DNA from 3 places in the Comamonas fluminis genome. Region 2 is predicted to be linked to each of the others. Evidence: riboswitches for the same ligand, from Rfam matches in the RefSeq annotation. Region 2 holds a riboswitch; each other region holds the start of a gene.
The links. A riboswitch is a leader RNA that binds a small molecule or an ion and turns the genes downstream of it on or off. The one in region 2 is predicted to bind glycine.
Positions count from the first base shown of each region.

Region 1: it holds a riboswitch for glycine, as region 2 does, so the genes downstream of both, JDW18_RS14090 (trimeric intracellular cation channel family protein) here and JDW18_RS05325 (D-amino acid dehydrogenase) in region 2, are expected to answer to the same signal.
Region 3: it holds a riboswitch for glycine, as region 2 does, so the genes downstream of both, gcvT (glycine cleavage system aminomethyltransferase GcvT) here and JDW18_RS05325 (D-amino acid dehydrogenase) in region 2, are expected to answer to the same signal.

Region 1 covers NZ_CP066783.1:3,007,221-3,016,994, reverse strand. Annotated here, with positions in the region: gene mnmC1 (FAD-dependent 5-carboxymethylaminomethyl-2-thiouridine(34) oxidoreductase MnmC1) at 1-1,185, opposite strand, end outside; gene JDW18_RS14090 (trimeric intracellular cation channel family protein) at 1,324-1,989, opposite strand; glycine riboswitch at 2,052-2,172, opposite strand; glycine riboswitch at 2,187-2,279, opposite strand; gene JDW18_RS14085 (LysR family transcriptional regulator) at 2,456-3,388, opposite strand; gene JDW18_RS14080 (FAD-dependent monooxygenase) at 3,528-4,763, shown strand; gene JDW18_RS14075 (hypothetical protein) at 4,816-5,199, shown strand; gene JDW18_RS14070 (oxidative damage protection protein) at 5,410-5,685, opposite strand; gene JDW18_RS14065 (sulfate ABC transporter substrate-binding protein) at 5,827-6,858, shown strand; gene JDW18_RS22625 (hypothetical protein) at 6,918-7,121, shown strand; gene ssuE (NADPH-dependent FMN reductase) at 7,131-7,727, shown strand; gene JDW18_RS14050 (sulfonate ABC transporter substrate-binding protein) at 7,948-8,988, shown strand; gene ssuD (FMNH2-dependent alkanesulfonate monooxygenase) at 9,013-9,774, shown strand, end outside.
Region 2 covers NZ_CP066783.1:1,084,153-1,093,926, reverse strand. Annotated here, with positions in the region: gene JDW18_RS05335 (methyl-accepting chemotaxis protein) at 1-450, opposite strand, end outside; gene dinB (DNA polymerase IV) at 585-1,802, opposite strand; glycine riboswitch at 1,983-2,079, shown strand; glycine riboswitch at 2,080-2,195, shown strand; gene JDW18_RS05325 (D-amino acid dehydrogenase) at 2,253-3,521, shown strand; gene JDW18_RS05320 (DMT family transporter) at 3,632-4,564, opposite strand; gene nhaA (Na+/H+ antiporter NhaA) at 4,920-6,320, shown strand; gene JDW18_RS05310 (YidB family protein) at 6,400-7,506, opposite strand; gene JDW18_RS05305 (cysteine hydrolase family protein) at 7,661-8,293, opposite strand; gene JDW18_RS05300 (GlxA family transcriptional regulator) at 8,400-9,386, shown strand; gene JDW18_RS05295 (alpha-hydroxy acid oxidase) at 9,445-9,774, opposite strand, start outside.
Region 3 covers NZ_CP066783.1:2,498,538-2,508,311, reverse strand. Annotated here, with positions in the region: gene JDW18_RS11840 (MolR family transcriptional regulator) at 1-358, opposite strand, end outside; gene gcvH (glycine cleavage system protein GcvH) at 418-792, opposite strand; gene gcvT (glycine cleavage system aminomethyltransferase GcvT) at 928-2,064, opposite strand; glycine riboswitch at 2,127-2,241, opposite strand; glycine riboswitch at 2,260-2,372, opposite strand; gene JDW18_RS11825 (energy transducer TonB) at 2,448-2,897, opposite strand; gene JDW18_RS11820 (MBL fold metallo-hydrolase) at 2,912-3,979, opposite strand; gene JDW18_RS11815 (hypothetical protein) at 4,114-4,434, shown strand; gene JDW18_RS11810 (bleomycin resistance protein) at 4,558-4,920, shown strand; gene JDW18_RS11805 (hypothetical protein) at 5,317-5,865, shown strand; gene JDW18_RS11800 (DHA2 family efflux MFS transporter permease subunit) at 6,030-7,652, opposite strand; gene JDW18_RS11795 (HlyD/EmrA/EmrK family protein) at 7,668-8,984, opposite strand; gene JDW18_RS11790 (efflux transporter outer membrane subunit) at 9,140-9,774, opposite strand, start outside.

The DNA.
Region 1 (9,774 bases), 1.9 Mb from region 2:
CCATTGGCCACTGATGGAGTCGCGCTGCAGCTTTGCCACATGGGCATTGCCTTGCCAGTGAATGCCGGGTGACTGCAGCAGGGCGTGCACCAGTTGCGCAGGCCTGACCCAGCCTGCCTGTGTGTGCCAGATGGCGTGGCTATCCGGTGGCAGATGGGCGGCGCTCAGATGCTCGGGGTTGGCGGGGCTGCTCCATTGCAGTCCCATGCTGTGCTCTGCATTGCCTACATCCAGCCATTGCGGGGGCAGATGGGCGGGCTCGTTCAGGTCATGCTCCAGCACGCCAATATGCGCCCAGTCCTGAGCTGTCGGCAGCTTGGCATGGCTGCTGAGGTGCTGCAAAGTTTGTAGCGTGGTGCGCACGCCGCTTCTGGACAGGCGCGATAAAACACTGTCGTCGGGCGAAACATGGGGGCAAAACAGACCCGCAGGCAGGCCGGACGCACCGGCTGCGGGCTGGGCCGCCTTGTCCAGCACGGTCACCTGCCAGCCGCGCCGGGCCAGACTGGCGGCCGCTGCCGCACCGGCCAGACCTGCGCCCAGCACCAGACAGTGGCCGGGCTGATTGACCGGGGCGGGCAGGCCATCCGCGCGGTGGCGCGGCTCCCAGGCGGGGTTGTAGCGGGCTTGCAGCGCCTGCGGCTGTTGTGCGTGGATTGCATCGCCTTGCAGCTCAAAGCCCAGCTTGCGCAATGCGGGCGCCATGCTTGCCGTGGGCGCCGTCAGCAGCGTGCCCCGGCGGCAGTGGCGGGCCAGGTTTTTGAGGGCATCGGGGCTCCAGCAGGCGTCATCGGCATTGCGCATGTGGATGCCATCTGCCGCCAGTGGTGGCTGCCTGCGCAGCAGGTTTTGCGTATCACCCACATACAGCGTCAGCAGCACCTGGCCCTGCTCAAACGACAGGCGGTGAATGCCGGGCAGCAGCCCCCACCATTGCGCAGCCAATTGTTCGCCCAGTGGCTGCAGTGGGCCACTGGTGGGCAGGGCTTGCTGCAGTTCAGCGTGAGTGGGGGCATGACCCAGCAAAGCCACAAAATGCAGCATGCGAGGGCGCTGAGCACGGGCCTGCCATGCAGCCCAGGTCTGCAAAAAGCCCAGGCCGCAAGCAAAGTCGGTCTCCAGCACGCGCCACTGCTGGGCGTTCGGGGTCATACCTTCAAGCAGGCGATCAAGAGCTTCAGACATGAAAAAACGACATCAAAGAGGGCGTGGCACAAAAACTGGCGCACTCCAAAGTCAGTGGCACCGAGCAAGAGCCGGCTCGCGGCGAAGGTGCCGTCCCCCTCAGGGGGAAGGCGCGCAGCGCCACAGGGGGGGAGCCGTCTACTCCCAACGTTGTTGATAAGAGAAGACCGGCAGCCGCCATTTAAAGCGAATCGCCGCCAGACGGAAGGCCAGACCGCCCGCAAAGCAGATCGCGGTGCTGATGTTCGAGCTTACATCCAGATAGCGCAGGCCCAGGAACATCAGGCAGACGGTGAGCGAGACGCTGGCATATAGCTCGCGACGGAAGACCACGGGCACCTGGTTGCACAGCACATCGCGCAGGATGCCGCCGCTGATGCCGGTAATCATGCCCGCCATGATGACGACGATGGTCGGGTAGCCCAGCTCCAGCGCGGTGTTGCAGCCGATCAGCGAGAAAGCAATCAGGCCCATGGCGTCCAGCAGCAAAAACACCTGCTTGAGCTTGACCATATGGCGCGCAATCACCGTGGTCAGCAGGCCAAAGCTGATGACCAGATACACATATTCGGGGTGTTGCGTCCAGCCAATCGGGTAGTGGCCCAGCACCATGTCGCGAATGGTGCCGCCGCCCAGGGCGGTGACAAAGGCGATGACCACCACGCCAAAAATGTCCATATTGCGACGGCCAGCCGCCAGCGCGCCAGACATGGCTTCTGCCGTGATGGCCACCAGATAGATGACCAGCATGACGGTGAAATTGGAGGTCTGGAACGAATCCAGCAAAGAGACGGAAGGCAGCATGACGGCGCTTGGAGGCTTTTGAAAATAGACCCGCCACTCACATCGGCGGGAATGTCTGGTTTGCCTCTCCCGCTGTCCTTTGTACCTGAGAGTTGCGCACGTGCGCCAAGGCGTCTGGCGTGCTTGCCCCTTCGGTGAGTCCTGCAAACTTGTGATTGCGGACTGCTCTCCAGTTGGCGATATCCGGGCCATTGCCTGGCCCACCTGCGGTACTTATTGCCTGAGCGATTATGGGAGTTTGCGCCTTCGGCGGGAACCGTTGCCGGGTTCCGCTCTCCCGCAGGATGAGCGCGATTTTAGCCAGTTTCAGACAGGTATTCGGGTTAGTCCGTGGCCTGAAGCGGCCTGAGTCATGCAACTGGCCAAGGGCTGGAGCAGAAAACATCTGTTTTGATAGCGGTCACCGTTGATGTGGTGTGGCTGTCGGGCTGGTTCGTTTCGTGGCAACGGTGGAGGCGGTTTCTTTTCAGGCCTTCGCCTGCTTGTCGGGAGAGCTTGCCAATCCCGCCAGCCGCAGCTGTATCAACTCCAGCAGTGCCCGCACACGCGCAGTCACCGAGTGGCGGTGGCTATATGCCCCCAGCAATTTCAGGGGGGCGGGGCACAAGTCCAGTGGCACCTCCTGCAATCGGCCCGCAGCAAGGTCTTCCTGGCAGGGGTTGGCCGCCACAATCGCAAAGCCTATGCCTTGCCGTGCGCCTGCCACGGCCAGCTCTCCGCTGTTGACGCGGTAGCGGCTGCGCACCGGCACCTTGACGATGTCGCCCGCAGCGTTCTGAAACTGCCAAGGTTGGCCCTTGAGCGCACTGAGGGTGGTGATGCAGGGCAGCGATTTCAGCTCGCGCACATGGCGTGGCATACCAGTCTTAGCCAGCAAGGAGGGAACGGCCACCACGATGCTGGGCAGGGTGGCCAGTTCGCGGGTAATGAAAGTGCTGTCCTCCTGAGGGCCCCGGTGGAAGACGATGGACAGATCCACGTCTTCTCGCAGCACTTCCAGACCGGTCATGCGGGTGTCGCATTCAAGCTCAATCCCGGGGTGGAGACTGCAGAACTCGGCAAGGATGGGCGCCAGCAGCCTGGGCGCCTCGCCCGGCATGCACATCTTCAAAGGGCCGCGCAGCTCGCGCTGCACCGCGCCCAGCTCTTCCTCCGTGCCGAGCAAGGTGTCGAGCAAAGGTTTGGCGCGTTCGTAGAGCAGCCGGCCCGCTTCCGTCATGCGCAGGTGGCGGGTGCTGCGCTCCAGCAGACGTGTGCCCAGTCTGCGCTCCAGCGCGGCAACGTGGCGGCTGACATTGGACGAAGGCATAGCCAAAAGACGCGATGCACCCGCAAAGCTCTGCTCATCCACCACGGCCACATAGACACGGACGGTATTCAGATCGAGTGCATCACGCATGGATTATCCCGTTTGAGGTATGAAAACGTCCTGATTTTGACCGCTAGTGCTCTCTAGTGGCGAAATTTAAGATGCCGCTTTTGCCCGGTGCAATCGATGGAAGTGGCGCCGGGCATCGTATGGACAGGAGAGATTCAACGTGGAAATCGGAATATTGGGCGGTGGCATTGCAGGCCTGAGCGTGGCACTGGCTTTGCGCCAGCAGGGCTACAACCCTCGGGTTTATGAGCGCCGGGCGGGGCCAGCCACCATGGGGGCGGGCGTGACGCTGTGGCCCAATGCCAGCTTTGTGCTGAAAGAGCTGGGGCTGCTGCAAGACGTGGAGGCCATTGCGGGCCAGCCATTGAGCACGCGCCGCCAGGATGCTGCGGGCAATGCACTGGGCGGCCTCGATATTGCCTTGCTGAACAGCACGATGGGCTACCCCAGCTACACGGTGCTGCGCCGGGATTTGCAGCAGGTGTTGCTGGACCACGCAGACCGGGCCGGGATACCCGTGGAGTTTGGGCACCGGGCGGTGGGCATTGAGCTCGATGTCCATGGCAAGGCTGTCGCCCATTTCGAGAATGGCGCCAGCATCCGCCCGGATCTACTTATTGGCGCCGACGGCCGCATGGATTCGGTGGCGCGCCAATTTGTTGCGGGTGACAACCGGCCTGTTTATCAGGGCTTTGTGAACTGGATCGGCGTGGCACAGATGACGCAAGCACCGCAGGCGCTGGTGGGCGATATGGCGATTCAGGACTTCTGGGGCGTGGGCGAGCGCTTTGGCTGCGTGCCAATTCGCCCCGACCTGGTGTATTGGGCCGCAGCGCAGGCAAGACCCTTGGCTGAGGCTGGTTTGCGCCCGGATATGCGCCAGGAGGTTGAGGATGTTTTCGCACGCTGGCCCGAGCCGGTGGCGCGCATCATTCGGGCCACGCCAGCAAATGCCATGCGGCTGATTGCGGTGCATGATCTGGAGCCGCTGCAGACATGGAGCCGGGCGAATGTGCTGCTGGTGGGGGATGCTGCCCATGCGCCGTTGCCAACGTCGGGCCAAGGTGCTTGCCAGGCGCTGGAAGATGCCTGGCATCTGGCGCGGTGCCTGGAGGGTGCAAGTGGCGGCTTGGATGAAGTCTTTCAGGCGTTCACGAGGATTCGCGGCCCCAAAACCGCAAGGCTGTCGGAGCAAGGCCGAGTCTTCGCCCGCGCGCTGCTCGCCACCGATGCTGAAACCTGCCGCATCCGCAATGAGCGGGCCAAGTCGTCCGACCCAGTGAGTGATGTGCAGGCCCTGGCCGCTGGATGGGGGCAGGGCCTGCCAATGCCTGCTTGCCCCGACAGCGTGCCAGCGCAGGGTGTGGGCATGGACAGTTTGTACCGCATGGAATGACCTGTGCTAAACAGGTTTTAAGATTCCCAGCATCGTTTTTCCCGGGGCTGCTATGGATTTTTCACTTCAGTTTCGCCGCTGGCTGGACGCTGCCGCGTCGCAAACAAGCGCTGACATTGCCGCTTTCTCTTTCAATCTGTACGAGCCGGCGCTGGTGCCAGGCGTCAAGTTCGGCATAGAGCTGATTGGTGCCAGGGCCTTTTCTGCAGACGATCCGGACTGGCCGTGCGATGAAATCTGGTCGCCAGACCCGCGAGGCATTGACATTCCCGAAGAGTTCTCCGGCAGCGACTGGGAGGTTTGTCTGGAAAAGGCGAAAGCGCTGGTGCTGGACTACCTGGCCAGCCCGTCTGGCCGGTGGCTGCAGTCCGGTGAGGCGGTGGGCCTTGGCTTTGTGGATGGAGACCTTGAGGTGGTCTGGACCCGAGAGCCGTAACCGGCTCAGGTGCTGACGGAGGCTGTCAATGCTTGAATAGCAAAATTGATAGCTTTCTACGCTTTATCTGTATAGGGTAGAGCCGCATTTCATGATTGGAATGGCTTGTTGCGAAGCCACAAAAAAGCCCCGGGCTCAGAATGAACTAAGCCCGGGGCTTTGGGATTTCAGGCGCAGCGCTTATTCAGCACTGGGGGCCTGTGCTTTATTTCATTGCTCGCTGGGAGGCACATAGCCTTGTGCCGCGTCGGCTCCACCGCCGAAGAAATGGTTTTCCATCTGGCGGGCCAGGTACTGGCGGGCGCGGGCGTCGGCCAAGTTCAGGCGGTTTTCATTGATCAGCATGGTCTGGTGCTTGAGCCAGTCGGCCCAGGCTTGCTTGCTCACGCTTTCATAAATGCGCTTGCCCAGTTCACCGGGTGCGGGGGGGAAGTCCAGGCCTTCAGCGTCTTGATCCAGCTTGATGCAATGAACGGTACGTGCCATTTGTCGAGTCCTCTGGTTGTCTCAGATGTTTGGGTAATAACAAACTGAAATCTTAGTAGTTTGAGTTTTAAGTCTGTGGTTCAAGAATGCACAGCAACGGGGGAGAAGCCCGTTGACCATTCACTCCAAGAACACAGTCCAATGAAAAATCGTCGCAACTTTATCAAGTTTCCTCTGGCCGCCGGTCTGATCGCTGGCTTGACCCTCTCCGCTCTGCCCACATTGCCTGCATTTGCGCAAACAGGCGTGCAGTTGCTCAACGTCTCTTATGACCCCACCCGTGAGCTGTACGTGAACTACAACCAGGCTTTTGCCAAGCACTGGAAGGCCACGCAGAACCAGGATGTGACCATCAAGCAGTCGCATGGCGGCTCGGGCAAGCAGGCGCGCTCCATCATTGACGGCATCGAGGCCGATGTGGCCACGCTGGCGCTGGCTGGCGATATTGATGCGCTGGTCAAGAACGGCAGCGTCAAGCCCGACTGGCAAAAGCGCCTGCCGCACAACAGCGCTCCGTACAACTCGACCATCGTGTTTCTGGTGCGCAAGGGCAACCCCAAGGCCATCAAGGACTGGGATGACCTGATCAAGCCCGGCACCCAGGTGATCACACCCAACCCCAAGACTTCCGGCGGCGCACGCTGGAACTATCTGGCGGCCTGGGAATTTGCCAAGCGCAAGTACGGCGGTGATGCCGGTGCCAAGGACTTCATCTCCAAGCTCTACAAGAACGTGCCTGTGCTGGATACCGGTGCACGCGGCTCCACCGTGACTTTTGTGCAGCGCAACCAAGGCGATGTGCTGCTGGCCTGGGAAAACGAAGCCTATCTGGCGCTCAAGGAGTTTGGCGCCGAGAAGTTCCAGATCGTCGTGCCTTCGCTGTCCATTCTGGCTGAGCCATCGGTAGCGATTGTGGACAAGGTGGTCGATAAAAAAGGCACACGCACCGTGGCTGAGGCCTATCTGAAGTATCTGTACAGCGAAGAAGGCCAGCGCATTGCCGGTCAGAACTTCTACCGCCCCACAGATGCCAAGGTGGCGGCTGAATTCGCCAAGCAGTTCCCCAAGCTGGAACTGTTCACCATCGACAAGGCCTTTGGCGGCTGGACGGCTGCGGACAAGGCTCACTTTGCCGACGGTGGCAGCTTCGACCAGATCTACACCAAAAAATAAGCAAGGCGCGGCGGGCTGGCCCGCCGCACACCAGATCACAGCAAAAACAGGAGCGGGTCATGAGCAATTTCTGGAGCCGTCTGGGGCAGTTCTTTATCAGCGCAGGAGCGATGAATGCCCGCCAGCCACTGCTGGCGTGGGAGGCTGCCTGGGATGAGGCCGAGGCCTTGCTTGCCAGCGGCAAGCTCTGGTCTGAGCCGCAGCCACCCCGGGCTGGCAGCGCAGAGCTTGGAAACACGCTCCTGAAACACCCCCAAAGATAAAGCCAAGCCATGTCGATTTTGCTGATTGCCGGTAGTCCCTCGCAGCCCTCGCGCTCCAGCGCCTTGCTCAGTGCTGTGGCCACCCGCCTGCAGGCGCAGGGCCTGAGCACCGAGCCCGTGCTGCAGCTCAACCAGCTGGACCCTGCGGCCTTGCTGCATGCCAGGTTTGACCACCCTGAAATTCGCGCCATCACCGATCGCGTTGCCAAAGCGGATGCCGTGGTGGTGGCCACCCCGGTGTACAAGGCGGCCTACGCCGGTTTGCTGAAAGTTTTTCTTGATGTGCTGCCGCAGACCGCGCTCAAGGGCAAGCTGGTTCTGCCCCTGGCCACGGGCGGTAGCCCCCACCACATGCTGGCGCTGGACTATGCGCTGCGGCCCGTGCTGCAGTCGCTGGGCGCGCGCCATATCCTGCCCGGCATCTATGCCACCGACCAGGGCGTTCCCCTGCTGCCCGAAGGCGGCTATGGCCTGTCGCCCGAAATTGCCGAGCGCGTGGATGACGCCGCTCAACTGCTGGCCACCGATCTGCGCCGCAGCGCGCAGTGGGCTGCTGTCAATGATTTTGAAAGCATCGCGTTCTCTGACGTGCGATGTAGCGTTTGAACTAACGCCCCCCTGAGCCGCTACGCGGCTTCCCCCGAGGGGGACGACAGCCTCGCTGCGGGGCGGCCCTTGCTTGCTGTCCCTTGATGGGGCGGTGCCCATATTCCTATGTCTCTGTTTTTGATAGCAGTCCCCGCACTGTGAAGGCCGAGTTGCGCCTGAAATAAGGCCCAGAAGGTGGTCTGTGCGTGGGGACTGAGAACTCCAAGGATTGATTCTCATGACCGAACGAAACCACACTTCTGCCCTTATTTCGTCGCCATCGTCATCGTCATTGCCAAGCGCCACACGCCGTCAGTGGCTGGCAGGCACAGCGGCCTCGGCCCTGGCGCTGGCCTCGGGCAATCTGCTGGCACAGACCGGCAGCGGTACGGGTACGGGCACCGGCCAGCGCGTGCTGCGGGTGGGCCATCAAAAAGGCTGGCTGTCCATTCTCAAAAATCGCGGCACGCTGGAAAAGCGGCTGACGCCACTGGGCGTTTCCGTGCGCTGGGTGGAATTCAACGCCGGGCCGGTGCAGCTGGAGGCGCTGAACGTCGGCTCCATCGACTTTGGCGATGTGGGCGAAGCGCCGCCCATTTTTGCCCAGGCCGCTGGTGCGCCGCTGGTCTATGCTGGTGCCACCGTGGCGCGGCCAGGGCTTGAGGCGGTGATCGTGCCCAAGGGTTCGGCCATTCGCAGCGTGGCCGACCTCAAGGGCAAACGCATTGCCTATAACAAAGGCTCCAACGTCCATTACTTTCTGGTCAAGCTGTTGGAAAAGCATGGCCTGAAATACGGCGATGTGCAGTCCGTCTTTCTCGCTCCCGCCGATGCGCGTGCGGCGTTTGAAAAAGGCTCGGTCGATGCCTGGGTGATCTGGGACCCCTTCCTGGCCGCTGCCCAGAAGTCGCTGGACGCCCGCCTGCTGGTCGATGCCAAGGGCGTGGTCAACAACCGCACCTACTACTTCACCTCGCGTGACTTTGCCAGCCGCAACGCCGATGTGCTGCGCATTGCCATTGAAGAAATTGCCGCCATCGACACCTGGGCCAGCAAGAACAAGGGCGCTGCGGCGACCGAGCTGTCGCAGATTCTGGGGCTGGACCCCGCCGTGACCGAGCTGTACCTGAGCCGCGCTGAATACGGCACGAAGGTGGTGGACGCCAGCATTCTGGCCGAGCAGCAAAAGATTGCCGACACCTTCTTCGAGCTGAAGCTCATCCCCAAGAAGCTCAACCTGCTGCACGCCGCGCCCGTGGACCTGGTGGCGGGCCGCTGATTCAGATCAGACAAGGAGATTTTCATGAAAGTTTTCTGGTTCATTCCCACCCACGGTGACGCCCGCTATCTGGGCACCAGCGAAGGGGCACGCCAGCTCAGTTATGACTATGTCAAACAGGTCGCTATTGCTGCTGACAGTCTGGGCTATGAAGGGGTGCTGATTCCTACAGGCCGCTCTTGCGAAGACCCCTGGGTGGTGGCCTCCAGCCTGCTGCCTGTGACCCAGCGGCTGAAGTTTTTGGTGGCCGTGCGCCCCGGCCTGCACCAGCCCAGTCTGGCAGCGCGCATGGCGGCCAGCTTTGACCGCCTCTCCGGTGGCCGTCTGCTGATCAATCTGGTCACAGGTGGCGATCAGGCCGAGCTGGAGGGCGATGGCGTGTTCCTCGACCACGCCACGCGCTACGAGCAGTCGGCAGAGTTCATCCAGATCTGGCGCGAAATTCTGGAGCGCAGCCACCGTGGTGAATCGCTGGATTTTGAGGGAGAGCACCTGCAGGTCAAGGGTGCCAAGCTGTTGTTCCCGCCGCTGCAAAAGCCGTACCCGCCCGTGTATTTCGGCGGCTCATCGGCGGCAGCCCATGAGCTGGCGGCAGAGCAGGTCGATGCCTATCTGACCTGGGGCGAGCCCCCGGAAGAGGTCGCCAAAAAGATTACCGATGTGCGCGAGAAAGCCGCCCGCCATGGCCGTACCGTGAAGTTCGGCATTCGCCTGCACGTCATCGTGCGCGAAACCGATGAAGAAGCCTGGGCCGATGCGGAGCGCCTCATCAGCCGCTTGAAGGAC
Region 2 (9,774 bases):
CTCGCCAGCGCGCAGGCGAAAGCTCGCCTTTCCCTGCTTTTCTTCATTGCGCATGCGTGCGTACAGCGCCTCGGCCTCTGCCACTTCGCGGGTCGAGGGCTTGGTGCGCACCGACAGATAGCCGCTGGGCTTGCCGCCTTCCATGATGGGCGTGACATTGGCACGCACCCAGTAATGGTCGCCATTCTTGCGGCGGTTCTTGACCAGCGCCGTCCACGGATAGCCGTGGGCAATGGTGCGCCACATATCCTTGAAGGCCGCGGCGGGCATATCGGGGTGGCGAATCAGGTTGTGCGGCTGACCAATCAGCTCCTCATACACATACCCGCTGACGCGCACAAACGCTGGGTTGCAATGTGTGATTTCGCCTTTGGTGTTGGTGCTGGAAACCAGCAGTTCGTCGCCCGGGAAATCGTAATTCTGTTGTGTGACCGGCAGATTCAGGCGCATGCCCTCAGTCCTCCAATGAGCCTGTTTATTCATTGTTAGAGACAGCAAACTGGCGGCTCAGTAGCGACTGGAAACCAAGATACACAATCTCACATTTGAATCATCTCACAGCCTGCATGCCCCTGCGCAGGCACTCAGAACAGGGAAGCGGTGTAAGGATCGCTGTTCTTGACAGAGGTCAAACTTGCAGGCCTGAGCAGTGCCTCGCGCGCAACAGGGTCATCCGCTGAGGCCTGCCAGTCCGCCGCCCGGATCAGGCCCGAGACCTTGACGCCCAGCAGACGGATACGCTTTCCCAGCGGTACGCGCTTGAGGCACTGCCCTGCCGCCTGACGGATTGCCGCCGCATCCTGAACCGGCAGCTGCAAGGTCTGGTCACGCGTGGCAATCTTGAAATCGTCATAGCGCAGCTTGATGCCCACCGTGCGGCCCACATAGCCCTTGTGCTGCAAATCATCGGCCACGCGCTCGCACAGATCGGTGAAGATCGCCCCCAGCTCGGCCTTGTCACGCACGGCGTGCAAGTCACGCTCGAACGTGGTTTCGCGGCTCATGGAAACGGGTTCGCTCTCTGTGACCACTGGCCGCTCATCACGCCCCCAGGCCGACTCATGCAGCCAGTGACCGTAGCTTTTGCCAAACCAGTGCAGCAGCTGCGGCAGGCTTTGCGCCGCCAGATCGCCAATGGTTTCAATGCCCAGATTTTTGAGCTTGGCATCGGCCTTGGGCCCAATGCCGTTGACCTTGCGGCAGGCCAGCGGCCAGATCTGGCTTTGTAGATCTTCTGGCTGCACGATGGAGATGCCATTGGGCTTGTTGAACTCGCTGGCCATCTTGGCCAGCAGCTTGTTGGGCGCCACACCTACCGAGCAGGTCAGCCCTGTGGCCTCAAAAATCGTCTTCTGAATCAGCCGCGCCAGCACGCGCCCGCCTTCACGCTGGCCACCGGGCACGTCGGTAAAGTCGATATAGACCTCATCGACACCCCGGCTCTCCATCAGCGGCGCGATGGAGACAATGATTTCCTTGAAAGCGCGTGAAAAACGCCGGTATTGGGTAAAGTCCACCGGCAGCAAAATCGCCTGCGGGCACAGCTTGGCCGCTTTCATCAGCCCCATGGCCGAGCCCACGCCAAACTGCCGCGCCGGGTAGGTGGCCGTGGTGATCACACCGCGCCCTGTGTAGTCGCGCAGCAGCGGGAAATCGGCCACCGGAATCTCTGACAGCGGCAGCCCCGCATGGCGTGCCAGCAACTCATCATCAAAGCTGCGCCGCCCACCGCCAATGACCACCGGCAAGCCCTTGAGCTGCGGATAGCGCAGCAGTTCCACCGAGGCATAAAACGCATCCATATCCAGATGGGCAATGCGCCGGGGCTTGGTTTCAGGGCTGACGGGAAGATCACTCACGCTGCCGATTTTGCCTGTGCCAGCAAGAGCTGGCTGGCAAGCCAGAAACCGAATCTGTAAGTCTAGGAAACCCGCATAGCCAGCCACGGGCATTCTTCCTACATTCGCCTACAGGCTTTCAGCCCGGTGATATCGAGAGAGACTGCAGCTTGCCAAAGTATGCAGCGCCGAAGGAGCAACCGCCCCGGAAACTCTCAGGCAAAAGGATCGGCATCACTGTTTCACACACTCTGAAGAATGCCCGGATGTCATCGTCCGCCGGGCATACCGAAGGAGCAAGCGATCCTCGCCTCAGGCGGCTCGTGAATCTCTCAGGTCCAGAACAGAGGGGGCGCCCGCTGTGCAATGGTTGCGCAGGGGCTTCCACCCTCTGACGCTTCTGGAATCTGAAACATGAAAACAATCGCCGTCATCGGTGGTGGCATCACGGGCGTCACCACCGCCTACGCTCTGGCTCGCCGCGGTTTTGCCGTCACCCTGTTTGAAAAGCAGCGCTACGCGGCCATGGAGACTTCGTTCGCAAACGGTGGCCAGCTTTCCGCATCAAACGCCGAGGTCTGGACGCACTGGTCCACCATCCTCAAGGGGCTGAAATGGATGCTCAAAAGCGACGCGCCGTTGCTGGTCAATCCCAAACCCAGCTGGCACAAGATTTCGTGGTTCGCACAGTTTCTGGCGGCCATTCCTCAGTACGAGAAAAACACCGTCGAAACCGCACGCCTGGCCATTGCAGCACGCGAGCACCTGTTCACCTGGGCTGAACGTGAAGGCATTGATTTCGACCTGAAAAAGCAAGGCATCCTGCACATCTACCGCGACCGTGCAGGCTTTGAGCACGCGGGTAAAGTCTCGCAGTTGCTGGCACAGGGCGGCCTGGAGCGCCGCGCCGTCACACCCGATGAAATGCATGCGATTGAGCCCACGCTGTCGGGCCAGTTCTACGGCGGATATTTCACCGAGAGCGACTCTACCGGCGACATTCACAAGTTCACCAGCGGCCTGGCCGCCGCCTGCGAACGCATGGGCGTGAAATGCCTGTACGAACAAGAAATCGTGGCCGTGGACAGCAACGGCAAGCGGGCCAGCGTGACCGTGCGCCAGGGCGCAGAAACCGAAACCACCGACTTTGACGCCATGGTCATCTGCGCAGGCACCGCCAGCCGTGCACTGGCCAGCCAGTTGGGTGACAGCGTCAACATCTACCCGGTCAAGGGCTACTCCATCACCGTCAATCTGCGCGATGCGGCCAGCCGCGCGGCAGCCCCCATCGTCAGCCTGCTCGATGATGAAACCAAGCTGGTCACCAGCCGCCTGGGCGACGACCGTTTCCGCGTGGCGGGCACGGCAGAGTTCAATGGCTACAACAGGGACATTCGCTCGGACCGCATTCGCCCGCTGATCGACTGGGTGCAGCAATGCTTTCCCGGCATTGATACCCGCAGCGTCGTGCCATGGGCCGGTCTGCGCCCCATGATGCCCAACCTGATGCCACGCGTGGGCCGGGGCAGCAAGCCCTGCGTCTTCTACAACACCGGCCACGGTCACCTGGGCTGGACCTTGTCTGCCGTCACCGCGGACATGGTGGGCAGCATCGTCATGCAGACGCTGGGCAGCGCCAGCGCTCAGACACGGCTCTCACCGCTGGCCGCGACGGCCATCTGAAGCAGGTCAGAGCGCTACTGATTCAGAAGCTGTTTGCGTATGTATTCATTGGCATTCATAGATAAACCCAACCGAATACGAATGAAGTTGTGCGCAAGCAGCTCTCAAAATCAGAGCTGCAGACAGATCAGCACCAGCCCGGCCATCATCAGCGCCATACCCAGCTTTTCGGGCAAGGAGAGCTTTTCGCTAAAGACGCGGCGCGAGACGATGTAGCTGAAAACTACCTCCACCATGCCCAGCGTGCGCACCGGCGCCGCGCCCTGCATGGCATAGGCCGTGAACCATGCCAGCGACGCGGCAGCCCCCATGCTGCCCGCCACCAGCGAAATGCGCCAGGCTCTGAAGATGGGGCGCAGCCCTTGTTCATTCGTCCTGGCAATCCACGCCCCCATGCCAATGGATTGCATGGTCTGCGCAATCAGCACGCCCCAGGCTCCCGACAGCCAGGGCGAAGTCACGCCCAGCCTGCCAAGCTCTACCGCACCACCGCGAAAGCCGATGGTGGCCAGCGCAAAGCAGGCGCCGCAGATCAAACCGTAAATGGATGACTTGCTGGCCCAGGCCGACAGCGTGAAGATCTGCCCGCGCGGCGGCAGTGAAAGCATCAGCACGCCCACCGTGGCCAGTACCATGGCCAGCAGCGCCAGCGGCGTAGGCAGCTCATGCAGAAAAATAGATGCAAAAAGAGCAACCTGCAGCACCTCGGTCTTGGACAGAGTGACCGCCACGGCGAAATTGCGCTCCTTCATCGCCACCAGCAAAGCCGCCGTAGCTGCTACCTGAAAAAAAGCACCCAGTGCAATCCAGCCCAGATAGGCCCACGAAAACTGTGGCAGGCTCTGGCGCCCATCACCAAGGGCATACAGCGCCAGCAGATAGATGGCGGCAAAAGGCAGGCCGTACAGAAAACGCACCAGCGTGGCAGGCAAGGTGCCCACCTGCGCCGTCAGCGAGCGCTGCGCCGTGTTGCGCACGGTCTGCGCAGCCGCCGCAAACAGCACCACAAACACCCAGAGATATTCCGTTCCAACACCCGACATGCGCAGCCTTCATTCTTGAATTCACGCAGCATAGCGGCGCCACCCAGCCGCCGCGCACGCAATTCGTGCGGTGCGGCTGCATCAGCCACGCTGACGCGGACTGCGAAGCAAATCCCAGTCATTCACGATGAGTGCTGTATTGACAGAAATAACCAACGTTCATCACTGTTAAAGATGAATTCAGTAAAATTAGAACCGGGTGCCCGTCACGCAAGGTGGCGATGGCAGGTGAATGTTCATGCGCAGGTCGGGCCGCCAGCGCGCCAGTCGTGCTCCGCATTTTGTGCTGCATGCGAGTCTTTTCTCGCGCACAGATCAGGCACAGCTTGCCAGCGACTGCATCACCACTCGACACATGGACCCACAAAACACTGTGCAGGCCCCTGCGCCCTCTGCACCCGCTCACGCCCCTCAAAATCAGCCTCACATTCCCGCCCTGCAAGCCGCCACCGAACGTGTGCAGGAAAAGATCGCGCACCTGCTGCATATCGAATCGTTTGCCGGCATGGTGCTCATGCTGGCCGCCGCTGCAGCACTGATCTGGGCCAACTCTCCCTGGGCGGCCAGTTATTTCACTGCCTGGCATGCGCCGGTCGCCATGACACTGGGGCCGTGGAGCTTCAGCACCGACTTGCACTTCATCGTCAACGATGTGCTGATGACCGTGTTTTTTCTGGTCGTGGGCATGGAAATTCGCCGTGAATTGCATGATGGCGCTCTGGCCAGTTTTCGCCAGGCCAGCCTGCCACTGATCGCTGCCATTGGCGGCGTGGTGGTGCCCGCACTGCTTTATGTAGCGCTGATTGGCGGCGACAGGACACTGCTCAACGGCTGGGCCATTCCCACGGCGACAGACATTGCATTTGCCGTGGGTGTGCTGGCACTGCTGGGCCGCAATATTCCGGCCTCACTGCGCATCTTTTTACTGGCGCTGGCCATCATTGATGACATCGTGGCCGTGCTCATCATTGCCTTCTTCTACTCCGGCGGCCTGCAAGCCATGGGCTTTGTGATTGCTGGTGCAGGCGTGCTGCTGGTGCTGCTGTTCAACCGCATGGGCATTGCCTCCGCGCTGCTGTATGTGCTGCCGGGTGCGGTGCTGTGGTTTGGCCTGCTCAAGACCGGTGCGCATCCCACGCTGGCAGGCGTTGTGCTGGGCCTGATGACGCCTGTGCTGATGCGACCATCCAGCCGCCCCGCAATGGCCACGGCGCAGCAGGCGCTGCAAAGCGCTCAGACCCAACTGGCACAACCGGAGCCCGATGCACAGCAGGTGCACCAACAGCTGCGTGCCGTGCAGTCTGCCCAGCGCGACCTGCTTGCGCCTGCGCTGCGCCTGCCCATGCTGCTGCACCCCTGGGTATCGTTTGGTGTGATGCCCGTGTTTGCGCTGGCCAATGCAGGTGTTCAGTTCAGCGGCACAGATCTGCAATCCTCCGCGCCGCAAACAGCCATGTGGGCCGTGATGATTGCGCTGGTGCTGGGCAAGCCTCTGGGTATTTTCCTGGCCACCTTGCTGGCCGTGAAGTCTCGCCTGTGCAGCCTGCCTGCAGGGTTGAACTGGCATGGCGTGCTGCTGGTGGGCCTGCTCGCCGGTATCGGCTTCACCATGGCAATTTTCGTGGGTGGGCTTGCCTTTGAAGACGCCAATCTGCTGGGCGCAGCCAAGCTGGGCATTCTGAGTGCGTCCGCCATTGCTGCGATCGCTGGCCTGCTGTTTGGTGTGATGGCCCGCAGCAGGATTACAGACCGCTGATAGAGCGTCGAAAAATCAGGCCGAAACAAAAAAGCCAGGCATTGACTGCCTGGCTTTTTTCATGGGCGGCGATGCCCGCTTATTTGCGCACCATCACATCAACGCGGCGCGAAGCTGCATTGTTGGCGCCGGTATCGGAAGCCTCCGCAGGCTTTTCCAGAGTGGTGCGATCCTCTGGCACACCGGCCAGAACCAGTGCGGCACGCACGGCCTGAGCGCGGTGCTTGGACAGCTCGGCATTCTTCGCTGCATCCCCCGTCGGATCGTTGAAGCCGGAGATCACGGCCTTCACATCCGCATTGGCCTTCAGGTAATCCACCAAAGCCTTGGACTTGTCCGCAAACTCTGGCGCAACTTCAATTTTCCCCGAATCAAAGAACACGCGCAGCAGCGGCACGCCTTGATCCACGCCATCTTGCACAGCTGCGCCCGTGGGCGCTGCGGCATCCGGTGCAGGTGTAGCGGCGGGAGCAGGTTCAGGAGCAGGCGCGGGCTCTGGTGCTGGTGCTGGTGCTGGTGGCGCGGGTGCAGGTTCGGGTGCGGGTGTGCTTGCCGGAGCGGGCTGAGGCGCTGCGTCCTTGTTCTTGGAGCAATAGCTGATGCCGAAAATCACCACCAAAGCGCCAATAATCCATGGCAGCCATTTGCCGATACCGCCACCGCCGCTGACTGACGCAGCAACAGGTGCAGCCGCCGCGGATGCTGCACTGCCAACGCGCGCCGCCCCTGCACTGGCGGCAGCGGTTGCAGCGCCCAACCCTGCCGCCCCAATTCCCAGCAGGGAACGCCCCTCACTGGCCAGCCCGGCAAACTCTGGCGGCAGCGCCGCCGGAATGCTTCCGCCCGGGGTGAGTCTGGAGATCAGCATGGGAATCAGCGCCGCCACAGCGGTGCCCACCTTGTCGTAGGGCAGGCCCAGAGTCGATGCGATTTTCGAGAGAAAGCTGCCGCCATCCCCAAAGGCAGACTCCACCTGCGCCGTGCTGGGCACCACCGGCGCTGATGCCGTGCCCAGCCAGCTGTTGACCATGTCGCCCAGACCAGCGGAGCGGAACTTGTCCAGAAAGCCGCCCAGCCCGCCAGCAGCCGGATCGGTGATCCGGCCCAGCAGCATTTGAATCAGCGGTCTTGCCTGGTCACCCAGACCGAGGCGCGAACCAACATCACTAATCAGGGAATCCAACATATCTGTCCTCCTAAGAATGGGCTCAAGCAGCCATCAAGCGATGACCAAGACCGCACAGTCTAGAAACGCAAGTGTGGACTTACGTGTAGGACGTGCCCGCGCAGCACCGCAATCGTCGTGCCATCCACTGCGGGCTTCATCTTCACAATCAATCTCAGACATCTGCCTGCTTCATGGCATCGGCATGTGAGTGATAGATGGTCGAACGTGGCAGTGCATTGCCGCTCTTCAGGCTGTCAATCCAGTCCCGGGTTGTGCAGACCGCTGCAAAGCGCGATTGCAGCACCGTGCAGTAAACGCGGTGCATCTCCTGCGCACTGACATTGCCCTGTGCGTTGGCATAAGAAACCGTGCCGGATGCATCCTCCAGAAACTCCACTGCAAAGCCCTGATGCAGGGCCTCTACCGCGGTGGAGGCCACGCAGTTTTGCGTCATATAGCCCAGCAAGCTCAGAGTGTTGATGCCGCGCTGTCGCGTCCAGCGTGCGATATCCGTTTCCGCCAATGCACCAGGCAGCGTTTTTTCCACATAGTGATCGCGGTGACGGCTGCTCACCACCTCATGCAGCTGCCAGCCCTCTGACTCAACGGCAAACAGCGGTGCTGTCACGGGTGCACGGTTTTGCACCACGATGACGGGAATGCCCGCCTGATGCGCGGCTTCCATCGCCAGGCCAATGCGCCTGAGGGAATCCTGCACCGGCGGATGCTCTATCGGCAAGCCGCCAGTCACATATTCGTTCTGAACATCGATCACCACCAGTGCACGCTTTGTCGTTTCAGTCATATGAATTTCCTTTATGCCTGCGTCATCAGGCTGGAAGTCATTCTGAAATTCCGGGCGCTTCATCACCAGTGGCCTGAATATCATTGTTCGATAAAATCAGGCCAATATGAAAAAAGCCATCCACACCCGAAGTTCAGATGCTGCGCCGCGCAATATCTGCATTCTGGCGTTTGATGGAATCAGTCCGTTTCATCTGTCTGCACCTTGTCTGGTGCTGGGAGAAGGCCTCAGAAGCCAGGATGTGGCGCCTTTCAAGCTACAGGTTTGCGCCTGGCAAAAGGGCCCTCTGAGAACATCGGCAGGCTTTCATATAGAAGCAACTGCAGGCCTGCATGCACTGCGCCATGCCGATGTCATCATCGTGCCCAGCTGGCATCAGCCTGAGGTCACCCCGCCCGATGTTTTGCTCAATGCCTTGCGCAGCGCACATGCTCGCGGGGCGCTGATCGTGGGCTTGTGCCTTGGCGCTTTTGTGGTGGCCGCAGCAGGCCTGCTGAACGGCAAAACCGCCACCACGCATTGGCACTGGGTCGCGCACTTCACCCGCATGTTCCCCGCGCTGCACTTTGACCCCGATGTGCTCTACGTTGATGAGGGCTCGGTCGTCACCTCTGCAGGCACCGCTGCCAGCCTCGATTGCTGCCTGCATTTGCTGCGCCGCTGGTACGGCGCTGAAGTGGCCAACCGCGTGGCGCGCAGACTGGTGCTGGCGCCACACCGTGCGGGCGGGCAGGCTCAGTTTGTGGACCAGCCATTGCCTGTCGCTGCATCGGACGAGCGCATACAGCAGTTGCTGAGCTGGGTTCAGGTGCACCTGGATGAAAGCCATAGCATCGACTCTCTGGCCGCCCGCGCAGCCATGAGCCGCCGCAGCTTTACGCGCAACTTTCAGCGTGCTACTGGCACCAGCGTGCTGCAATGGTTGCTGCATCAGCGACTGGCGCTGGCTGCGCGCTTGCTGGAGGGCACGGCCTTATCCATGGAAGCGGTTGCAGCGCAGACGGGGTTTCAGTCCGCCATGAATCTGCGCCTGCGTTTCAAGGCGGGATACGGGCTTGCACCCACAGCCTACCGCCAGCAGTTTCAGCCCTGACTTTTCAATAAAAAAGCCAGCCCTTCATAGGACTGGCTTGCGCTGGCAGCTATGAAATTCAGAGTTGCTCAAACGGCTTGGGATAGGTGCCCGGCAGCAGAATCTCGCGTCCCACGTTGTTGATATTGGTGTGGCCGCAGAAGGCCATGGTGGTGTCCAGTTCCTTGTGAATGATCTGCAAGGCCTTGCTCACACCTTCCTGACCATAAGCGCCCAGACCATAGAGGAAGCTGCGGCCAATCATCGTGCCCTGCGCGCCCAGCGCCCGAGCCTTGAGCACATCCTGACCGCTGCGAATGCCGCCATCCATCCAGACTTCAATATCCTTGCCTGCAGCTTCGGCAATCGAGGGCAGCGCCGCGATGGACGAAGGCGCACCATCGAGCTG
Region 3 (9,774 bases), 1.4 Mb from region 2:
CTGCCACGCGGGCGCGGCAGACCGACTGCAGATAGCGCTGATTCATCTCGTCCCGGGCCAACCATTTGGCTTTGGCAGCGTCGTCACGGGTCAGCATGTCCTCGGGCACGGGCAAATCCCAGTCACTGAGTTGCTGGCGCAGAAACCGCATGACCTTGGGCGCCTTGCCTTCGGGCTGTTCCTGCCACCACTCTTCGAGCGCGGCCAGGGTGTCGCTGCCGTCATCGCTGCCAAAGGGACTGAAATCATCGCCGCAGTCGTAATAGAAGTCCTGCGGGGCCACGCGCACAAACGCCGGGTGGCTGGTGCTGCGCGCCAGGCCTTCTTCAGGATCATCAAAGTACAAATGGGCAGTCATGACAAAGCTCAGGGTGCATAAAGCAACGGCCTTCGCAATGCGAGGGCCGTTGAAGATGCTTAGTTGTCCTTGGCGAAATCGTTGTAAGCGGTCTCTTCCATCAGAGCGTCAAGCTCGCTCACATCGCTCATCTTGACCTTGAAGAACCAGCCGGTGTTCAGCGGGTCGCTGTTGGCCAGAGCAGGATCGTTGCGCAGGTTTTCGTTGACTTCGACGATCTCGCCAGTCACAGGCATGTAAACGTCGGCAGCGGCCTTGACGGACTCGACCACGCCAGCCACATCGCCAGCCTTGAAGGTGGTGCCCACGGCGGGCAGATCGACAAAAACCACATCGCCCAGCGCGTCTTGCGCATGGACGGTGATGCCGACGATGGCGGCATTGGTGTCAGCGACGTTGATCCATTCGTGTTCTTTGGAAAACTTGATGCTCATGGAGGGCTCCAGATGGTGGATTCGGGGGAATCAGTGAGTTGTTTGAGAAAGGTCCAGTGCGCACTGTAGCGGCGTTCTGGCCCCTGTTTGACAAGTCGCCGGGCAAACTGGCCTGTCTGATTGACGGGGGCAGGCTTAGCCGCGGTAGTAGTTGGTGGGCACAAAAGGCGTGGCCGCCACTTTCATGGGCACAGGCTTGCCGCGCACGATGGCGAAAATCTGGGTGTCCAGCGCGGCGTAGCCGGGCTGCACATAGGCCAGCGCAATGGGCTGGTTCAGCGAGGGGCTGAGCAGGCCGCTGGTGATGTGGCCAATCTGCTGGCCGTCCTGGTTTTGCAGCACCGCCGGTTCGCGCACGGGAATGCGCTCCTGCGCAATCAGGGCCACGCGCTTGTGTGCAAGCTGCTGCGGGTTTTGCAACTGGGCCAGCACCTTGTCGGCGCCGGGAAAGCCGCCTTCGCGTGCACCGCCGGTGCGGCGCACTTTTTGCATGGCCCAGTTCAGGCCTGCTTCCACGGGCGTGGTGCTGGTGTCGATGTCATTGCCATACAGGCAAAGACCGGCTTCCAGACGCAGTGAGTTGCGCGCGCCCAGACCAATGGGTGCAACCTCGGGCTGGGCCAGCAGGGCTTCGGCCAGTGCTTGAGCGGCGGCGTTGGGCACAGAGATTTCAAAACCGTCTTCGCCGGTATAGCCGCTGCGCGTGATGTAGAGCGCATGGCCTTGCCAGTCGAAGTGATTGCCGGTCATGAAAACCAGCGAGGTGACTTCTGAGATCAAGCGCGAGAGTACGGAAGCCGCCTGTGGACCTTGCAGCGCAAGCAGGGCGCGATCAGGCAAGGGAACCACTTCGCAGCGCGTGCCAATATGCTTTTGAATATGGGCGATATCGGCTGCCTTGCAGGCGCCATTGACGATGAGAAACAGGTCTTCCCCACGGTTGACGAACATCAGATCGTCCAGAATGCCGCCTTCTTCATTGAGCAGCAGACCGTAGCGCTGCTTGTGCAGACCCAGATCGATCACATCGACGGGCATCAGGCTTTCCAGCGCGGCGGCGGCGTCAGGCCCGCGCAGCAGCAGCTGACCCATGTGGGAAACGTCGAACAGGCCTGCAGCCTTGCGGGTGTGCAGATGCTCGGCCATCAGCCCTTGCGGGTACTGTACGGGCATGGAGTAACCGGCAAACGGCACCATGCGGGCACCCAGCTTCTGGTGCAGGGCAAACAGCGGGGTGGTCAGCAGGGCAGAGTTGTTGTCGACAGCAGTCACAGGCAAGCGCTCCGGTATTCATACCAAATAGGGGGGCCGCGCATGGCATTCATGCGTGGCTTGCTTGCCTTGCTGTCCGCTTTACCTGAGAGATTCACCGCCGCAGTGAAGTCGGGCAGTTTGCTCCTTCGGTGGATGTCGTCACGATGTCCGGCATCTCTCTCCAGCAAGGAACGCTGCAGGACTTCATCCTGTCAGCGCTTGTCAGTCCTTTTGCCTGAGCGTTTTGACAGCGTTGATGGGCTGTCTGCGCCTTCGGCGGCACCGGACAGCTTGAAGCTGCGGGCACTCTCTCCTGACGGGCGCCATTCTAGCGGGAGGCTTCTGTTTCTCACGCTGAAATGACCCGGATTTCGGGTTTCCGATAGTGCTTCAGCGCGAAATCAGGAGCTCTTTTCGGGTGCTTGCGGCGCTGGCTTGGGGCTCAGATCTTCAAAAATCAGCTCGTAAGGCTGTTCAAAACAGGTGGTGACAGGCTGGCCATTGCTGATGGCTGGCTTAAAGCGCCAGCGGGTGAACGAGCGCTCAATGGCGGCGATGATGCGCGGGTCGGCATCTGCGGGCTTGTAGTTCTTGCGGCCCATTTTCCCCTCGGGCGTCACTTCAAACTGATAGACCACCGTGAACTTTGCGCCTTCGGGGTACCACTGAGGATCGAGCTTGGCATGTGGGTAGGTTCGCACCACGGCAGGTTTATCGATCTGGCTGGCTGGCGTGCATTCGGCCCAGGGCTTTTGGGGCGGTGGCGGTGTGGTGGTACAGGCGCTGAGTAGCAGGGCCGATGCAGCGAGGGTGGCAAGGCTGAGATGTCTTGGGGCGCAGAAAGTCTTCATGCGTTCATTGTCGGTCAGGCCCGCTGCATTGCTGGTAAGGATTGGTTGACGCAGGAGCGCCACCAGGGTGATCCTGTGTGGGGCGTCTGCAGGTCCAGCCGCTCGCCCATCATGGGGGTCGCGATGGCGACGTTGCTTTCTTTGGCTAACCCAACAATTTGCTCAAACGGGTCCCACCAGGCATGCATGGCCAGGTTGAAGGTGCCGTTATGGATGGGCAGCAGCCAGCGCCCGCCAAGATCCTTGTGGGCCTGAATGGTCTGGGCCGGATGCATATGGACATAGGGCCAGTGCGCGTCGTAGGCGCCGGTTTCCATCAGCGTCAGATCAAACGGCCCGAAGCGGCGGCCAATTTCTGTAAAGCCGTCAAAGTAACCACCATCGCCGCTGAAAAACACGCGCAGCGGCTGGCTGCTCTGCAAATCCTCAATCACCCAGGATGACCACAGCGTGCGGTTTCCGTCACTCAGGCTGCGGCCCGAGAAATGCTGGGCGGGCGTGGCGGTAAAGCGCAGGCCATCGACCTCACTGGCCTGCCACCAGTCATGCTGAATGATTTTTTCGGTCTTGACGCCCCAGCTCACCAGCCGGTCGCCCACACCCAGCGGGCAGAGAAAGGTTTCCACCTTGGGAGCAAGTGCCTTGATCGCGGCATGGTCCAGATGGTCGTAATGGTCGTGTGACAGCAGCACTCCGCGCAGCGGCGGCAAGTCAGCCAGTGCAATCGGCGGCGCATGAAAGCGCCTGGGGCCGGCAAATGATAGTGGCGACGCCCGTTCAGCAAACACAGGGTCGGTAATCCACCAGCCACCGCGCAGCTTCATCAGCAAGGTGGAATGACCGATGCGATAGAGACTGCGCTCTGGCGCGGCAACCAACTGGGCTGGGGTCAATGCCAGCACCGGCAAGGTGCTGGCGGGGTCGCTGTCGGCAGGCTTGTTGAAGAAAAAGTTCCACAGGGTTTTCGCATCAGGCTGCGGGCTATTGGCCGGGCGCGGGTGGATATTGCGAAACCGCCCCTGCACATACTGGGGCGAGTGCTCGTAGCTGGCGATGGGCGTTGTAAAAGGTTTCTTGAACAAGATGGAGCCTTGACGGGAGTCTGCTGAGCAGTTTGGGCCCAGAGACCGGGATGCAAGCTGAATATTGAAAGAGGCCGTATCAGAGTTGCGGCTTTGCAGACTTGCGACACTGCAGCGCAAGGAGAGGACGCGCGATGAACCCCATGGTTGGAAATCTGGAAAAGCTGCTGGCGCAGGGCAAAGATGGCGCGCTGCTGCGCTACACGCTGGGCAAGGCCTATGCGGATGAAGAGCAGATGGCCCTGGCCCGCGAGCATCTGCAGCAGGCCACGGCGCTGGATGCCGCGTACTCCGTCGCCTGGAAGCAACTGGGCAAGGTAGAGCTGGCGCTGGGCGACACGCAGGCCGCACGGCAGGCATGGCAGCAGGGGCTGGCGTGTGCAGAGGCCAAGGGGGATGCCCAGGTCGTCAAGGAACTGCAGGTGTTTTTGCGGCGGCTCGATAAGAGTCAGTAAGCCAAGCAGTCACCTGCGGTGTGGCTGGCTACACATAGCTGCCGAAGCCGATGCCCGGACCCTCTTGACCATCTTGGAGCGCCTGGGCAATAACATCCGTCGATCTATTCAACAGAAAGCGCCATGGCTGACTTTTCAACTCCCAACCTGCCCGCCCGCGACTTTGATGCCACGTCCAGCTTTTATCGCAAGCTGGGTTTCGAAGAAACCTGGAAAGACCGAGACTGGATGATTCTCAAAAGGGAAGGGCTGGTGCTTGAGTTCTTTAGCCACCCGAATGTCGACCCCGCCACCAGCTGGTTCAGCTGCTGCTTCAGGCTTGAGGATGTGGCGTCATTCTTCCAGCTGGCGATAGAGGCAGGCATACCTGAAGCAGCCCAAGGATGGCCCAGATTGCATCGCCCGAAAAAAGAGCCCTGGGGCGGCACAGTTGGGGCGTTGATTGATATTGACGGGACGCTGATTCGGTTCATTCAAGAGCGGTGAGGCTGCTGATAGGTTTTTGCTTGGGGTGTGGGCAGTTTTGGGCTGCTATCGGCCAGAAGCAGACATACCTAGCCCAATATGTCATAGTGTTTATGCCTGTCGCAGGGAGTGTTTAGAGGAGAGCTACCGACATGTCAGATGACACAGAGTTCTATTTAATTTGTTATTTTATTTTTTCTTCAATTATCTCTGTTCCAATATTTTTCTCTATGAGTAAAAATTTTGACTCTTCGGAATCTTTTATTTTTGGGTTGAGACGATGCTTTAAGAGAAAAACAAAAGGATCGGTTGCTCTTGCTATATCTTTTTTGAATTTGTATTTAATTATGATTGTATTTGCTATTTCTTCCTTTATAAAATAAATGAAGTCGTATAAATTTAGTGAGAGGCTTAATTTTGTCCATCGATATGGCCTTGTTAAATCCAATTGCTGTAAAGAATCAATGCTCTTTTCTAACTGTCTATTTTTCTTTGGGTATGGCTATATTTGGCCTATTGCTAGGATTTTTTGATTCCAAAGGACTTGTAATGGCGGCAGTTTTTGCGGGATTTGGCTCGCTATTGCTCTGGGATAAAGTAGTCGCAAATCGGCGCCGAGTCACACTAGATGCAGCCAAGGGTCAAGTCATCATTTCGAGAGTCTCAGTCTTCTTTAAGCCAAAGCAGCGCGTCTATCCTTTAGAGCTATTCGGCTCGGTTCAGTCATACATCCTGCCAGGAAAGACATCCGTCAACCGTGTAGAACTAATCACTAAAACAGGGGGAGAGGCATTGTTGCTCGCTTTATTTGAGCCTTCAAATCTGGCCCCTTCATTCTTCTCTTTCCCTAAGGATGGCGAAAATAAGGATGCAGAGTGCCTCCGGCAAGAGATCGCTGTTCAGCTTGGGCTTCTTGATCGAGGTTTTTTAGGAAACCAAATGTTTGGCGCACAATTAAAAGACTGAAGGCAATTCAGGTACACAAGGCTGGACATCAAACACCTCTCTGGGTCGACCCGAGCCACTCACAAGCCCCACCGACGCAAACCAATAACTATCAAAAAAATAGCTGCCAGCGCCTGATAGATAAGCGCTAGCAGCTATTTTTATGCAAAGTCAGCGGTTGCCCGTCAATGCGCTCCCGCTGCAGCATCGGCTCCACCCAGATGGGCGGCAGGGCGTTTGGTGAACCAGATCAGCACGATCAGGGTCAGGAACAGCATGGACGAGGCCAGAAAGATGTCGTCTGCGGCCCGCGTAAAGGCTTGCTGGTCGATCAAACGGTTGATCTGGGCATAGGCTTGCTCGGCGCTCATGCCTGCGGCCTGCAGGTTTTTCACGGTGACGGCAAACGTGCCCTGTCCTTGTACCAGTAGCTCCGTCAGGTGCGCGTGGTGCATGGCGGCGCGGTTTTCCCAGAGGGTGGTGGCGATCGAGGTGCCCATGGCACCTGCGGTAATCCGCACAAAGTTGGACAGGCCTGCAGCGGCGGGAATGCGGTCTGGCGTCAGGCCGCTGAGTGTGATGGTGGTGAGCGGAATGAAGAAGAAGGCCATGGCGCCGCCCTGAATCAGCGTGGGAATCAGGATGTGGCCAAAGTCTGTCTCTACCGTGAAGCGCGAGCGCATCCACAGCACCAGCGCGAACACCATGAAGGCGATGGTGGCCATCTTGCGCGGGTCCCAGACGCTGACCTTGCGGCCGACTACCGGGGTGAGCACGATGGCCAGCAGCCCGACGGGGGCCAGCGCCAGCCCGGCGGTGGTGGAGGTGTAGCCCATCCACTGCTGCAGCCACAGTGGCAGCAGCACCACGTTACCAAAGAACAGGCCGTAGGCAATCGACAGCGAAATCGAGCCTGCCGCAAAGTTGCGCCGCTTGAACAGGCGCAGATCGACCACGGGGTGGGCGTCGGTCAGCTCCCAGACGACGAAGACGGCGAACGCCACCACGGCAATCACGGCGAAGGCGATGATTTCAGTGGAGGCAAACCAGTCCAGCTCTTTGCCTTTGTCCAGCATCAGCTGCAGGGCGGCCACCCAGAGCACCAGCAGGGACAGGCCTACGGTGTCAATCGGCAGCTTGCGCGTGGGTGTTTCGCGCTTGCGGTAGATGCTCCAGGTCATGAGGGCCGAGAGCAGGCCCACGGGCACGTTGATGTAGAAGATCCAGGGCCAGGAGATATTGTCAGTAATCCAGCCGCCCAGCAGCGGCCCGACCACGGGGGCGACCAGGGTGGTGACGCCCCATAGCGATAGCGCCACCCCGGCCTTGGAGGGCGGGTAGCTGGCCAGCAGCAGGGTCTGCGACAGCGGAATCATGGGGCCGGCCACGGCGCCTTGCAGCACGCGGAACAGCACCAGCGTTTCCAGCGATGAGGCAAAGCCGCACAGCCAGGAGGTCAGCACAAACAGCAGCACGCTCATGGTGAACAGGCGCACGGCGCCAAAGCGCTGGGTGAGCCAGCCCGTGAGCGGCACAGAGATGGCGTTGGCCACGCCAAAGCTGGTGATGACCCAGGTGCCCTGGCTGGGGCTGACGCCTACATCGCCCGAGATGGCTGGAATGGCCACATTGGCGATGGAGGAGTCCAGCACGTTCATAAACGTGGCCAGCGACAGGGCCAGCGTGCCCAGCGCCAGCTGCATGCCCTTGAGTGGGGGCGGCGGCACCGGCATGGCGGGTGCCGCAGGTGCTGGACTGGCCTTGCCGGGGTCAGCAGCCCCTGCGGTGGCAGAAGTTGTGGAAGTCATAGGGCTTGCCTGGGCTTACTGCGCGGCGGGAGCTGTGGCGGCTTCCGGGGCTGCAGGCGTAGCTGTTGCGGGGGCGGCAGGCAGCTTGTCCAGCGATGCCAGCGCGGGCAGGCTTTCACCGGCAATGATGCGGTGAATGCGCTCTTCGGCCTGGGCCAGTGTGCCGTCGTACACCGTGGTCTGGGCCACGGGTTCGGTGCGCGGGGCATTGGCAAGCGCCAGGCCGTCCTTGTCGCGGATATCGACCTTGACATCCATGGACAGGCCTACGCGCAGCGGGTGCTGCTTGAGGGCTTCAGATTCGAGGCTGATGCGCACGGGCACGCGCTGCACGACCTTGATCCAGTTGCCGGTGGCGTTCTGCGCGGGCAGCAGCGAGAAGGCGGCACCGGTGCCAGCGCCCATGCCCACCACATGACCTTCATAGGTGGTCTTGTCGCCATAGACGTCAGCCGTCAGCTCCACCTTCTGGCCCATGCGCAGATCGGCCAGCTGGCTTTCCTTGAAGTTGGCATCCACCCAGAGCTTGTGCAGATCGACCACCGTCAGCAGGGGCGAGCCTGCGGCCACGCGCTGGCCCAGCTGCACGCCGCGCTTGGCCACATAGCCATCAACGGGGGAAATCAGGCGGGTGCGCTGCAGCGCCAGATAGGACTCGCGCACCTTGGCGGCGGCGGCCATGACGGCGGGGAAGTCTTCGGCCGTGGTGCCCTTGGTCTGGGCTTCGGCTGCTGTCAGCTGGGCCTTGGCGGCGCGCACGGCGGCCTCGGCGGCCACCACGGCGTTGCTGGCGGCGGTGGCCAGGGCCTTGGCGTGGTCAAACTCTTCCTTGCCAACGGCGCCAGTTGCCGTCAGCGGGCGGCGGCGGGCCACATCGTCATTGGCCTTGGCGGCATCGGCCTTCAGGCGCAGCAAATCGGCTTCGCGCTGGGCAACCTGCGCGGCCAGCGGGGCATTGTTGGCGTACAGGGTGCGGGTCTGGCGTGCGGTCTGTGCCAGTTGCGATTCGGCCTGAGACAGTTGCACCAGATAGTCGGCAGGGTCCAGCTGCACCAGCAACTGCCCGGCCTTGACGTAATCGGTGTCGTCCGCACCGATGCTGATGACGGTGCCACCCACCTGGGGCGTGATCTGCACCACGTTGCCAGCCACATAGGCGTTGTCGGTGTTCTGATAGTTGCGGGCCACCATCCAGTGCCAGCCACCCCAGACGATGGCGCCCACCGCGACGGCGGCGGCGACCACGGTCAGGCCTTTGCGGCGGCCTGCTGGGTTGGCGGCGGGGGGAGCAGAGACGGGAGCGGCGTTCTGTGCGGGCTTGGTGTCAGTCATGATATGGGCGCTTTGTTATCGGTGAAGCGGTTTTGCGCTATGAAAATGATGAGCTGCTGGCGCTTGTCTATTCAAGACTTTGCAGGTATTTGGCGTTGAAACCCAATAAATGCATACGCTTGCAGCTATGAATTTGGTTGTTTTGGGTTTGGGTTTCAGTGCGCGGCAATGGCCTGCGTGTCGTCCGTCCAGCCGCCGCCCAGGGCAGAAGCCAGGGCGATGCGGGTATCCAGCTCGCGGGCCTGCAAGTCCACGGCCAGGCGGCGCTGGGTGATGAGCTGGGTTTCGGTGTTGAGCACGGTGATCTGCGTGCCAAGGCCCGCCTGATAGCGCTGCACGGCAAAGTCATAAGCGCGCTCGGCCTTGGACAGCGATTCGTTCTGCAGCTTTTGCTGGCGCTGCAGCGACTGCACCGAGGCAATCGAGTCGCCCGCCTGCTTGACCGCATCCAGCACCACGCCGTTGTACTGGGCGATGGCCGTATCCAGATCGGCCTGCTTGCCTCGCAACTGGGCGCGCAGGCGCTTGCCGTCAAAAATCGGCAGGCGCAGAGCAGGCGTTACGCCCATCTGGCGCGAGCTGGCCTGAAACAGGTTGTCCAGACCCAGCGCGTTCAGGCCCACAAAGGCGGTCAGGTTCACATCGGGGTAGAAGTCGGCCTTGGAAGCCTCGATGCCCTGCGTGGCGGCTTCCACGCGCCAGCGCGCTGCCACCACATCGGGGCGGCGGCCCAGCAGGTCGGCGCCCAACTGCTGGGGCACGGGCTGAATGCGCAGGCCTGCCAGCTTGG